3 regions of the Bradyrhizobium sp. IC4059 genome follow, and region 1 is predicted to be linked to each of the others. Evidence: predicted binding sites of a transcription regulator. Region 1 holds the regulator's gene; each other region holds the start of a gene.

Region 1 (4,004 bases):
GAAGTGTGGTTCCTGGCTGGCAAGGGAGGCCTTTTGCTTCAGCTCCTCCGCTCGGCTAGAACTTGCCGACCCAGTCCTGATTTGTTGCGGAGTTCGCCCGTGGCCCTGATGCCGGTTTCTGACGCGCTTGCTGCGGTGTTGGCCGGCGTCGAGCCGCTGGCTGAACAGATGGTTTGCCTCGACGAGGCCTACCATCGTGTGCTCGCCCGCGATGTCGCGGCGCGGCGCACGCAGCCGCCGGAGGCGATGTCGGCGATGGACGGCTATGCCGTGCGCACGGCCGACGCGGCAAACGATTCGAGGTTGACCGTCGTCGGCGAGGTCGCGGCGGGCCGGCCGCTCGCGGGAAGCGTCGGCCCCGGCGAAGCCGTGCGGATCTTCACCGGCGGCGTCGTTCCCGACGGCGCCGATGCCGTCGTGATCCAGGAGGACACGGCTGCCGACGGCAAACATGTGACGATCAAGGAAGCCGCCATTTTCGGCCGGCACATCCGCCCTGCAGGCGTCGACTTCCGCGAAGGCGACGTGCTGCTGCGCAAGGGAATCCGCCTCACCGAGCGCGATCTCGCCCTTGCCGCCGGAATGAATCATCCGCATCTCGCCATCATCCGCCGCCCGAGGGTTGCCGTTCTCGCCACCGGCGACGAGCTCGTGATGCCGGGCACCACGCCTGGTCGCGGCCAGATCGTCTATTCCAACGGCTATGCCCTGCATGCGCTCGCCCGCAGCGAGGGCGCCGAGACCATCGACCTCGGAATTGCCGCCGATACACTGGAGGCGACGTCCGCCGGCATCCGCCGCGCGCGCGAGAGCGGCGCCGACATCCTGATCACGACCGGCGGTGCCTCGGTCGGCGACCACGACCTGATCCAGCAGGCGCTCAAGGGCGAAGGCATCGCGATGGCGTTCTGGAAGATCGCGATCCGGCCGGGCAAGCCGATGATGCACGGTCGGATAGGCGCGATGCGCGTGATTGGCCTGCCCGGCAATCCCGTGTCGTCCTACGTGTGCGCCTTCCTGTTCATGGTCCCCTTGATTCGCGCCCTGTCGGGCCGTTCAGCGATTCATCATCGGCGCGAGCGCGCCGTGCTGGGCCGCGATCTCGCCGCCAACGACCAGCGCGAGGACTATCTGCGTGCGCGGCTGGAGGAGCGCGACGACGGCACGCGCGTCGCCCTTCCGGTCAGCCATCAGGACTCCTCCCTTCTTGCGAATCTCGCTGCGGCACAGGTACTTCTGGTGCGCGCACCGTTCGCGCCGAAGGCCGAGGCCGGCACGCCTTGCGAGGTGCTCCGGCTGCCCGTCTGAGCCGCCCAGCCACACGCATTCCGCGAGCTTGGCCGCGTTCACCATAAATTAAGCAGTTGCGGAACACATATCGAACATATAGTGTCCGTTCATGATTTGTTTCGAGGATGTAGCGGCTTAGTGCCGGCTTCATCGTGTCGGAATCGAACGACATCAACCGGGGGACTTTGGTCGAGATGTTGACGCGCAAACAATACGAGCTTCTGCGATTCATCAGCGAACGTCTGAAGGAAAGCGGCGTGCCGCCGTCCTTCGACGAGATGAAGGATGCGCTCGACCTGCGCTCGAAGTCAGGCATCCATCGCCTGATCACTGCGCTCGAGGAGCGCGGCTTCATTCGCCGCCTGCCCAACCGCGCCCGTGCCATCGAGGTGATCAAGCTGCCCGAGCTCCAGGCCGCCGCCGGCAATCGCCGTGGCTTCACCCCGAGCGTGATCGAGGGCAATCTCGGCAAGGTGCGCGCGAGCTCCAGCCCGCCTGCGGACGAGGGCGAGCGCCCCGTCGCGGTGCCCGTGATGGGCCGCATCGCCGCCGGCACGCCGATCGAGGCGCTGCAGACCCGCAGCCATACCATCAGCGTGCCGCCGGACATGCTCGGCTCGGGCGAGCACTACGCGCTCGAAGTGCGCGGCGATTCGATGGTCGAGGCCGGCATCCTCGACGGCGACATGGCGCTGATCCAGCGCAACGAGACCGCAAATACCGGCGACATCGTGGTGGCATTGATCGACGACGAGGAGGCCACGCTCAAGCGCTTCCGCCGCCGCGGCGCCTCGATCGCGCTCGAGCCCGCCAATGCCGCCTACGAGGTCCGCATTCTTCCGCCGAACCGCGTGAAGATCCAGGGCAAGCTGATCGGGCTTTACCGGAAGTACTGATACGGGAAACATCAAGCGCCGCGCGCGTTTCGATCGGCATCGGCGATCCAGGATCGGAGCGGATACTTGTCCGCTCCGGCTGGACGGTTTCTCTGGTTCTGCGCCGGCTGTCCGGTCCATCTTCCCGCGCGACATTCCCCCGCGCAGGCGCGCAGCCATTTCTGCTTCGCCGGTAGAGTTGTGCCGGCAGTGCTGATAGCTCCGGCCGAATGCAAGGACGCGAGGTTTGTTCCTATCGAATCCGGGAAAGATAATGTGATCGCGCGCTGCGGACGCGAGCCGCAGATTTGCCCATAACCGAGCAGAGCGTTGTATGCTTCCACTCTGATAGAGGCCTGCGCCTCGAAAGAGACGCGGGTCGCTATCCCAGCATGAGGAGCACCCGATGTGTGACTACAGCCTGCATGCCGTCGCGACGCGCCCCGCCGAAGTCGGCGAGACGATCGTCACGACAACCTTCCGCGGCACCTCGACGCGCGGTTTCGCTTCCGAAGCCGATCCCTCCGTCGCGGTCTGTCTGCTGCCGGGGACGGAGCTCGCTTTCGCCGACAACGTCCGCTACGACAACCGCTGGATCTGGACGCGCACCGTGAACTCTCGCGTCGGCAAGTTCGGCAAGATCGACCCGCACATTCCCGATCGCCATCATGACGCGATCGAATTCCCCGACGGCAAATACGTGCTGGTGACGCAGCTCGTCGAAGGCCAGCGCGCGACCGTGCTGCAATTGCCGGTGACGCAGCCAGCCCCCGAGCGCGAGCACAAGCCGCAGATCGTCGCCGACACGCGGCCCACGATCACGCGCCTGCCGATCGGCTGACGCCCTTCGGCCGACAGGCCGAGCCCGGGATTGAAATTGCCGTCGCCGGCTGAGGCCGGCGAGCCCGGTGAGTTTGTGTTTCAGGACATTCGATCGGCGAGCCCACCGCCGCGCCTCGTCGTCGCACGAAGTTTGGGCCGTGCTGCCCGCATTTTGAACGTCCGCTCCGCAGCCAAATGACCGATGCTGTCGTGGTTTGAGGCGGCGGACACGCTCGATGAAGACCTTCATTCGCGTCGTTGAACTTTGGGTACCCGACCGGACGCGCAGGCGGCTGGAATTCGGCGGCGGCCTCTACGACGATGGGCTGTCCGCGTTCAAAGCCGTCAGCGAAGAGCTGCACTTCGGATATGACGAGGGACTTCCCGGCAAGGCCTGGGCCTGTGGCCACCCCGTCATCCTCACGAAATTCGCCAACTCCTATTTCAAGCGGACCGATCAGGCCGCTGCGGCCGGCCTCACCTGCGGCGTGGCGGTGCCGGTGTTCGCGGGCGAATTCCTGCAAGCCGTGCTGGTGCTGTTCTGTGGCGACGACGAGGCGCACGTCGGCGCGATCGAACTCTGGCACAACGATCCTGATCTCTCGCATGAGATGGGGCTCGTCGATGGCTATTACGGCACCGCGGACATGTTCGAATTCAACTCCCGCCACACCAGATTTCCGCGCGGCTTCGGCCTGCCCGGACGCACCTGGAAGGCGGGCCTGCCGCTGATCATCAAGGACTTGCACGACGCCAAGAGTTTCCTGCGCTGGGAGGACGCCGCCAAGGTCGGGATCAATCTCGGCGTCGGCGTGCCCTACCGAACCGGTACCGACCAGACCTGGGTTCTGACATTCCTCTCCGCGCAGGCAACGCCGATTGCACGACGCTTCGAGATCTGGGTCCCGAACGAGGACCGTTCGGCGCTGGTCTTTCGCGCCGGCGATTGCAGCGCGCAGACCGACCTCGCCGCACGCTATGCGGCGCAGTCCATCGCCAGGGGCGAAGGCAGCATTG
Region 2 (4,004 bases), on a different contig from region 1:
TGCTCGGTCACGACCTGCTCGGCGACCACAGGCTTCGGCGGCAGCGGCGGGCGCTTCTCCATGCGATAGCCCAGCGCGCGCAGCACGGAGGCGAAATCCTCGCCGGCAGATCCGGTGAGCGAGGTCATCGCCTGCGTCACCACGAAGCTGCGGCCATCGAACGCGCCGGCGGGCTTCTCGCCCGGCGAATTCTCGCGCCAGGCCAGCGCCGGGCGGATCAGGTCGGCGAGGCGCTCCAGAATGTCGACGCGCACCGCGCGCTCGCCGGCCTGCTTGTAGCCGAGCACGCGATAGGCATCGCGCGGCAGCGCCTTGTCGACCGGGAACGAGGTACGGCCCGAGGAGGCCAGATGCTGCGCGCCCGAGAGCGCGGAGAGATCGACATTGTCCTGCTTCAGCGCCCAGAGCAGCGCGGCAAGCGCACGCGCGGCGGGCTTGAGCAGGCCGGGGAAATAGATGTGATAGGCGCCGAAGCGGACGCCGTATTTGCGCAACACGGCGCGCGAGGGCTGGTCGAGATCCTTCAGCTCGCTGGCGATCTTCGGCCGCTCGAGCACGCCGAGCGCCTCGACCAGCTGATAGGCGATGCCGCGGGCAATGCCGGTGACGTCCTCGGCCTTCGACAGCTCGAACATCGGCCCGAGCAGCTTTTCGATGTGCGTCTTGAGCCAGAGCTCGAGCCGCGCCTGCACCTTGTCGCGGGGCGCGCCGGTCAGGCGCTCGTCGGAGATGATGCGGATGCGCGGATGCAGCGCCTCGTCTGCGGCGGCGAGGCGCGCCACGGCATCGCCGGTCCAGCGGATGATGCCTTCGGACGTGAGCACGAACTGCTCGTCCGGCGCATTGCCCAGCTTTTCGGCGCGCGCGTTGATCTCGCCGGCGAGCACCGCTTGCGCTGCAGCCTGCAAGGCTTTCGCATCGGAGCCGGCTTCCGCCGCATCCGGTGCAAAGGTGAAGCCATCGAGGCGGCCGATGACATGGCCTTCGACGATGACTTCGCCGGTCTTGCCGATTTCAGTATTCAAGCTCGTGTTCTCCCGCAGGCGGCGCATCAATACACTGGTCCGGCGATCAACGAAACGCTCAGTCAAGCGTTCATGGAGCGCATCCGATAATTTATTTTCGACCTCCCGCGCGATCCCCTGCCAGCGTTCCGGGTCTTTCAGCCAGTCCGGGCGGTTGGCGACGAAGGTCCAGGTGCGGATCTGGGCGATTCGGGCCGACAGCGTGTCGATGTCGCCGTCGATGCGGTCGGCCTGGGTGACCTGGGACTCGAACCAGGCATCGGGAATGCAGCCCTTGCGCATCAGGAAGCCGTACAGCGTCGTCACCAGCTCGGCATGGGCGGCCGGCGACAGCTTTCTGTAGTCCGGGACCTGGCAGGCTTCCCAGAGCCGCTCCACGGCAGCCTTGCCATGCGCGATATCGCGCACCTCGCCGTCGCGGGCGGCGTGATCGAGCACGCGCATGTCCTCGGCGATCGGCGCGCGCGTCAGCGTCTCGTGGCCGGGGGCGAGGTTCAGCGAGACCTGGAGCGCGCCGAGCGAGGAGAAATCGAGCTTCGAATTGCGCCATTGCAGCACCTTCACGGCATCGAAGGTGTGGTTCTGCAGCGCGTTGACGAGCTCGGGCTCGAACGGCGCGCAGCGGCCGGTGGTGCCGAAGGTGCCGTTGCGGGTGGCGCGGCCGGCGCGCCCCGCAATCTGCGCGAATTCGGACGGCGTGAGGCGGCGGAACTGGTAGCCGTCGAACTTGCGGTCGGAGGCGAAGGCGACGTGGTCGACGTCGAGATTGAGGCCCATGCCGACGGCGTCGGTGGCGACGAGATAATCGACGTCGCCGTTCTGGAACATCGCGACTTGCGCGTTTCGTGTGCGGGGCGAGAGCGAGCCCAGCACCACGGCGGCGCCGCCATGCTGGCGGCGGATCAGCTCGGCAATCGCGTAAACTTCATCGGCCGAGAACGCGACGATGGCGGTGCGGCGCGGCTGGCGCGTGATCTTGCGATCGCCGGCGAACTCGAGCTGCGACAATCTGGGCCGCGTGATCATGGACACGCCCGGCAACAGGCGCTCGATGATCGGGCGCATGGTGGCGGCCCCGAGCAGCAGCGTCTCGTCGCGGCCGCGGCGGTTGAGGATTCGATCGGTGAAGACGTGGCCGCGCTCGAGATCGGCGGCGATCTGGACCTCGTCGACGGCGAGGAAGGAGACGTCGATATCGCGCGGCATCGCCTCGACGGTCGAGACCCAATAGCGCGGGTTCTTCGGCTTGATCTTCTCCTCGCCGGTGACGAGCGCGACGCTGGCCTCGCCCGCGCGGGCGGCGATCTTGTTGTAGACCTCGCGCGCGAGCAGGCGCAGCGGCAGGCCGATCATGCCCGAGGGATGCGCCAGCATCCGCTCGATGGCGAGATGGGTCTTGCCGGTGTTGGTCGGCCCGAGCACCGCAGTGACGCCCGCGCCGGGTGCGCGCTCGGAAGCGAAGGGGGAGGAGGAAAAAGCCATGTCTATCGGATTAGGTAATGGCGATTTGGGCGAATGTCAGTGCTGGATGGGGCGGTGAGGGGGCTGGCTCTTCGTTCCTCATCCTGAGGAGCGCGTCAGCGCGTCTCGAAGGATGAAGGCCCGGCTGGTGCTGCTGGGCGAGCCAAGCCCCTCGCCCTTCGAGACGGCCGCTTGCGCGGCCTCCTCAGGGTGAGGGGCACACCGCGGGCGTGAAAACGCCTTCCCCAAATCCCGCGCAACTGTCTCACTTTGCGACGCTTTTCCCGTTCGCTTTAAGCTTCGGAACGACTCTAGAACGAATCGCGGCCGAATCGCTGACTCCCCTGTGAGTCCCGTTCCGTTCACGCAACATGTCGCGGGACTCGTCTTGGTTGCGCACTAGATGGAGTTTTGCGGGGGCGCACAAGCGGCCGGGGTGGTTAAAGCTGGGGACGAGGCTGAGTCGAATCAGAATCGGGGAGGAGTCAAATGGATTCCCTGGGCACGGGGTGGTCAAACAAAGAGTGCGAAAACAACCCCATGCACAGTAGGTAAGTGCTTGATTTTGCTAGGCCACCACCGAACGCTCGTCATTCCCGGGCGCGACGCAGTCGCGAACCCGGAATCCATCGTGAAACCGTCTCTGTAGCCCGATGGATTCCGGGTTCGCGCCAAGGGGCGCGCCCCGGAATGACGTCGGAGAGAGCGGTGCGGCCTCCTTGCCTACTGCGTCTTGGCGACCCTCGGCGGCTGGGGGGCGGAGATGAAGCTCGTCGCTTCCAGCATGGCCGGGCCGAGCGGCGTCGGCACTTTCAGCCAGAACGGGACCAGGATGCGCGTGCCGGCGATGGGGGCGAACGCGATCTCCATGTTGCGCTGGGCGGCGAGGTATTTGATCACCGGGCGGTCGGGAATGTAGCCGGCGATCGGCACGAAATAGATCGCGCAGACCACGACCGGGCCCTTGTACCCCTTCTCCGCCTTCACGGTCTCCATGCGCTTGAAATCGAGCTTGAGCTCGTAGCGCATGCGGCCGTCGAACACCGGCGCGGAGCTGTGGCAGGCGTCCTGCGAAACGGGATCACCGGTGCCGGGCACGCGCAGGAGCGAGGCCGTCATGGGGTCCCAGACGCCGCGGCGGTGGGCCTCGGTGACGACGATGCGGTCCGGATCGACCGGCGGCTCCGGCACGATGGCAAAATCCTTCACATTGCCCTTGTCCAGGGTGATGCGGATCTCTTCAGTCTTCTTCTGGGTGGTGGTGGAGGCCTGGTAGCCGGTCGCAACCAGCGCGCCATTGACCACGCGCCCCTGGCTGGCGCCGGTGCCGGACCCGCCCGTAAACGACTTCAAAAGCCCGGTGGTGCCGCCGGCGGCCGCCGCCGAGAACACGTCGTCCTGGATATCGATGTTCCAGGCGCCCTTGCCGACGGGAATGCCCGCCAGCGTCGCCTCATATTGCGCCTCGAGCTTGCCTTGCGCCGCCGCCGGCGCCGCGCCGGACGCCAGGCCCAGCAC
Region 3 (4,004 bases), 110 kb from region 1:
TCTCGCCGCCGGACAGCGTGCCGGAGGAGCGGGACAGCGTCAGATAATTGAGGCCGACGTCGAGCAGGAAGGTGAGGCGCTCGCGGATCTCCTTCAGGATGCGGCCCGCGATCTCGTTCTGCTGCGCGTTCAGCGCCTCCGGCACGGTCTCGAACCATGCGCCGGCGCCCTTCACGGACAGCTCCGAGATTTCGCCGATATGCTTGCCGCCGACCTTGACGCAGAGCGCCTCGGGCTTGAGCCGAAAGCCCTTGCAGCCCTCGCAGGGGACGTCGTGGAAATATTTCGCCAGCTCCTCGCGGGCCCACTCGCTCTCGGTCTCGCGGTAGCGGCGGTTGATGTTGGTGATGACGCCTTCGAACGGCTTCTTGGTGTCGTAGGAGCGCACCCCGTCCTCGTAGGAGAACTTGATCTCGTCCTCGCCCGAGCCGTAGAGAATCGCGTTTTGCGTCTTCTTCGGCAGATCCTTCCACTTGGTGTCGAGCGTGAACTTGTAATGCTTGCCGAGCGCGGTCAGCGTCTGCACGTAATAGGGCGACGACGACTTGGCCCAGGGCGCGATCGCGCCCTTGCGCAGCGTCAGATCCTTCTCGGGGATGACGAGGTCTTCGTCGACATGCTGCTCGACGCCGAGGCCGCCGCAGGCGGGGCAGGCGCCGTAGGGATTGTTGAAGGAGAACAGGCGCGGCTCGATCTCGGGGATGGTGAAGCCGGAGACCGGGCAGGCGAACTTTTCCGAGAACAGGATGCGCTCGGGCCCGCTCTTGTCGTGGATTTTCGCGGTCTTCTTCTTTTCCTCCGCAGGCGCAGCCGCCGCGGGCGCATCGGCGAACTCGACGACGGCAAGGCCTTCGGCGAGCTTCAGCGCGGTCTCAAAGCTCTCGGCGAGGCGCTGGCCGATATCGGCACGCACCACGATGCGATCGACTACCACGTCGATGTCGTGCGGGAATTTCTTGTCGAGGCTAGGGGCTTCCGCCAGCTCATGGAAGGTGCCGTCGATCTTGACGCGCTGAAAGCCCTTCTTGAGCCATTCGGCGAGCTCCTTCCTGTACTCGCCCTTGCGGCCGCGCACGACGGGGGCGAGCAGATAGAGGCGGGTACCCTCGGGCAGCGCCAGCACGCGGTCGACCATCTGCGAGACGGTCTGGCTCTCGATCGGCAGGCCCGTGGCCGGCGAATAGGGCACGCCGACGCGGGCCCAGAGCAGGCGCATGTAGTCGTAGATCTCGGTGACGGTGCCGACGGTCGAGCGCGGGTTCTTCGACGTCGTCTTCTGCTCGATCGAGATCGCCGGCGACAGGCCGTCGATCTGGTCGACGTCGGGCTTCTGCATCATCTCCAGGAACTGGCGGGCATAGGCCGACAGCGATTCGACGTAGCGGCGCTGGCCCTCGGCATAGATGGTGTCGAAGGCGAGCGAGGATTTGCCGGAGCCGGATAGCCCGGTGAACACCACCAGCTTGTCGCGGGGAATCTCGACGTCGATATTCTTGAGGTTGTGCTCGCGCGCGCCGCGGATCGTAATTGCGCGCAGGCTGGAGCCCGCGTTCTGTTGTTGGCGCTTCGCCTTGATCACTTCATCCATCCGAGTTGCCCTCAAGGAAGCCCAAAGGTGCGCGATCGCGCCAACAAAAAAGGCGCGCTGCGCCCGGAACCGGGATCGGCGCCGATGGGTATGGCAGCGAACGTAGGAAGAACGGCGGCGGATTTCCAGTGGGACTTGCGAATCGTCAACGGATTGTTGGCGTGCTGGCGGGATCTGGCAGCAGGAACGCGCGGAACCGCTCGCGGAGCACCCAGCCAAAACAAAAAGGCCGGCGCGAGGCCGGCCTTTCGTGACGATGTGACCTCGGCAGGGAAGTTCAGTACTTCGCGACCACCGGGCCACCGAAGGTGTAGTTGAGTCGAACGGTAGCCATGTCCACGTCCTGCTTGATGCTGTCGGTGCGAGTGGTCACGCCGAGGAAGGTGAAGGTCTCGTTGTGCCTGCCCATGAACAGGTGGTTGTATTCGACAGCGACCGACCAGTTCGGGGCGAAGCCGAATTCTATGCCGGTGCCGACGGTACCGCCCCAGCGCGTTTCGTTCGCGGTGTCGAGCGTAACGCCGCCAAAACTGCCAGTGTACTTGTTGTGAGTGACGGCAGCGCCGCCCTTCACGTACCAAAGCACGTTGTTCCAGGCATAACCGACCTGGCCAGTGAAGAGGCCGATGGCGTCGATCCTGGTCTCGTTCACCAGCGGCGCGAGCGCGGCAGGCGAGCTGATGTTCGAACCCTTCAGGTCAGCCCAGTCGCCCTGGGCTTCGAGACCGAACACCCAGTTGGCGGACTGCCAGCGATAACCGATCTGGCCGCCGACGAGTGCGCCGGTCGCATTGTGACAACCTTCGGCCACCGCCGGAGCGACCACGAAGGGGCCGACACTGGTGAGATCCCAACAGTTGCGGCTCCAGCCACCGCCGGCGTTGGCGCCGAGGTAGAAACCGCTCCAGTTGTACACCGCGATCGGTGCCACCGGAGCCTTGGTGTAGGGGCGGGCTGCCAAATCGGCCGCCGAGGCCGGTGCCAACGCGCTGAGTGCGAACAAGCTGGCCGAAGCCAGCAAAAGCTTCTTCATATCCATTCCCCACTTCCATTTCTCATTCCGGTCTTCCGGAGAGCGGAAGAGCAGCGGACCTTATGACTCAAGCAACGTCATTGCTTTTACACCATTGAAGCCAAAGGTTGTGTCACCCAGCGGCCACACCCCTTCGAAAACGCGAGCGAACGGGCGGCCGCAACAAACAAAAAGGCCGGCGCGAGGCCGGCCTTTCGTGACGATGATGCGTCAGAGACGAAGCTCAGTACTTGGCGACGACCGGGCCGCCGAAGTGGTAGTTCACGCCGACCTGCACGGTGTGGAGGTCGAGAGTGCCGGTGTTGACCGGGAAGACGCCCGAGAAGTAGGTCTCGCCGCCCAGGCTGCGATAGAGGTACTCGCCCTTGACCGACCAGTTCGGAGCAAACATCGCCTCGACGCCCGCGCCGACCGTCCAGCCCGAATGGAACTGGCTCTCCGAGAGGCTCAGAACAGGGGGCGCGCTGACGCTGATCTTGTTGTTGATCCAGGCGTAACCACCCGTGGCGTACAGCAGGACGCTCGGGGAAGCGAGCCAGCCGATGCGACCACGCACGGTGCCGAGCGCGTCGATACGCGAACTGACCGTCGTGGGAACGAGGGCGCCACCAAAATCAACAAGACCGGTCGCCGAGGCGTTTACGTCAGCCCACGCGCCATCAGCTTCGATGCCGAACACGACGTTGGAGGTCTGCCAGTTGTAGCCAACGGTGCCGCCGACGAAACCGCCCTGCATGCGCGGATCATCGGAGCTGTTTTCCCAGGCGCCGCCACCGACGATACCCAGGTAAAAGCCGGTCCAGTTGTAGACCGAGGCAACAGGCGCAGGCGCCTTGGTGTAGGGGCGGGCTGCCAGATCAGCAGCCGAAGCGGGGGCCGCAAGGGCGAATACACAGGCCGAAGCCAACAAAACCTTCTTCATTTTCAACTTAATCCCAGTCCCAGTTTCTGTTGTTGCCTTCCGTGGCGGAAGGGCAGCGGACTCAAACGGCCCAACTGACGCCGTCTTTACACCATCAAAGCCGCAAGTTGTGTCTCCGAAAAGCCACAACAGTCCAAAAGGTGATGGTTGCTGACTTATTTACGTCCAGGCATGTGCCGAAAAAAAGAAGGGCCGGCGCTGGGGCCGGCCCTTCGTTTCGCTCACGATAGGTGGGATATCAGTACCTCGCGACCAGCGGGCCGCCGAAGCGATAGTTCAAGCGGACTAGACCCATGTCGACGTCCTGACTGATGCGATCGCTCCCGAAGGCAACGCCCGCAGGCGTCGTGAAGGCGATCGTACGGTCGCCGAGGAAGATGTGGTTGTACTCGACGCCGAGCGTCCAGTTCGGAGCAAATCCGAATTCCAGGCCGGCGCCAACGGTGCCGCCCCAGCGGGTC

What was found. Region 1 encodes LexA, which represses DNA repair genes until DNA is damaged. Its sites were predicted from a motif close to TGTTCNNNNTGTGTTCNG; they were not measured.
Region 2: the regulator LexA is predicted to act here: its motif matches at 2,788-2,805, upstream of I6F12_RS26985 (helicase-related protein).
Region 3: the regulator LexA is predicted to act here: its motif matches at 1,685-1,702, upstream of uvrA (excinuclease ABC subunit UvrA).

Annotation. Positions count from the first base shown of each region.
Region 1 covers NZ_JADYVH010000005.1:172,615-176,618, forward strand. Annotated here, with positions in the region: gene glp (gephyrin-like molybdotransferase Glp) at 100-1,308, shown strand; gene lexA (transcriptional repressor LexA) at 1,485-2,186, shown strand; gene I6F12_RS17395 (hypothetical protein) at 2,572-3,006, shown strand; gene I6F12_RS17400 (GAF domain-containing protein) at 3,224-4,004, shown strand, end outside.
Region 2 covers NZ_JADYVH010000009.1:292,341-296,344, forward strand. Annotated here, with positions in the region: gene I6F12_RS26985 (helicase-related protein) at 1-2,507, opposite strand, end outside; gene I6F12_RS26990 (DUF3108 domain-containing protein) at 3,210-4,004, opposite strand, start outside.
Region 3 covers NZ_JADYVH010000005.1:61,489-65,492, reverse strand. Annotated here, with positions in the region: gene uvrA (excinuclease ABC subunit UvrA) at 1-1,588, opposite strand, end outside; gene I6F12_RS16850 (outer membrane beta-barrel protein) at 1,866-2,621, opposite strand; gene I6F12_RS16845 (outer membrane protein) at 2,845-3,543, opposite strand; gene I6F12_RS16840 (outer membrane beta-barrel protein) at 3,782-4,004, opposite strand, start outside.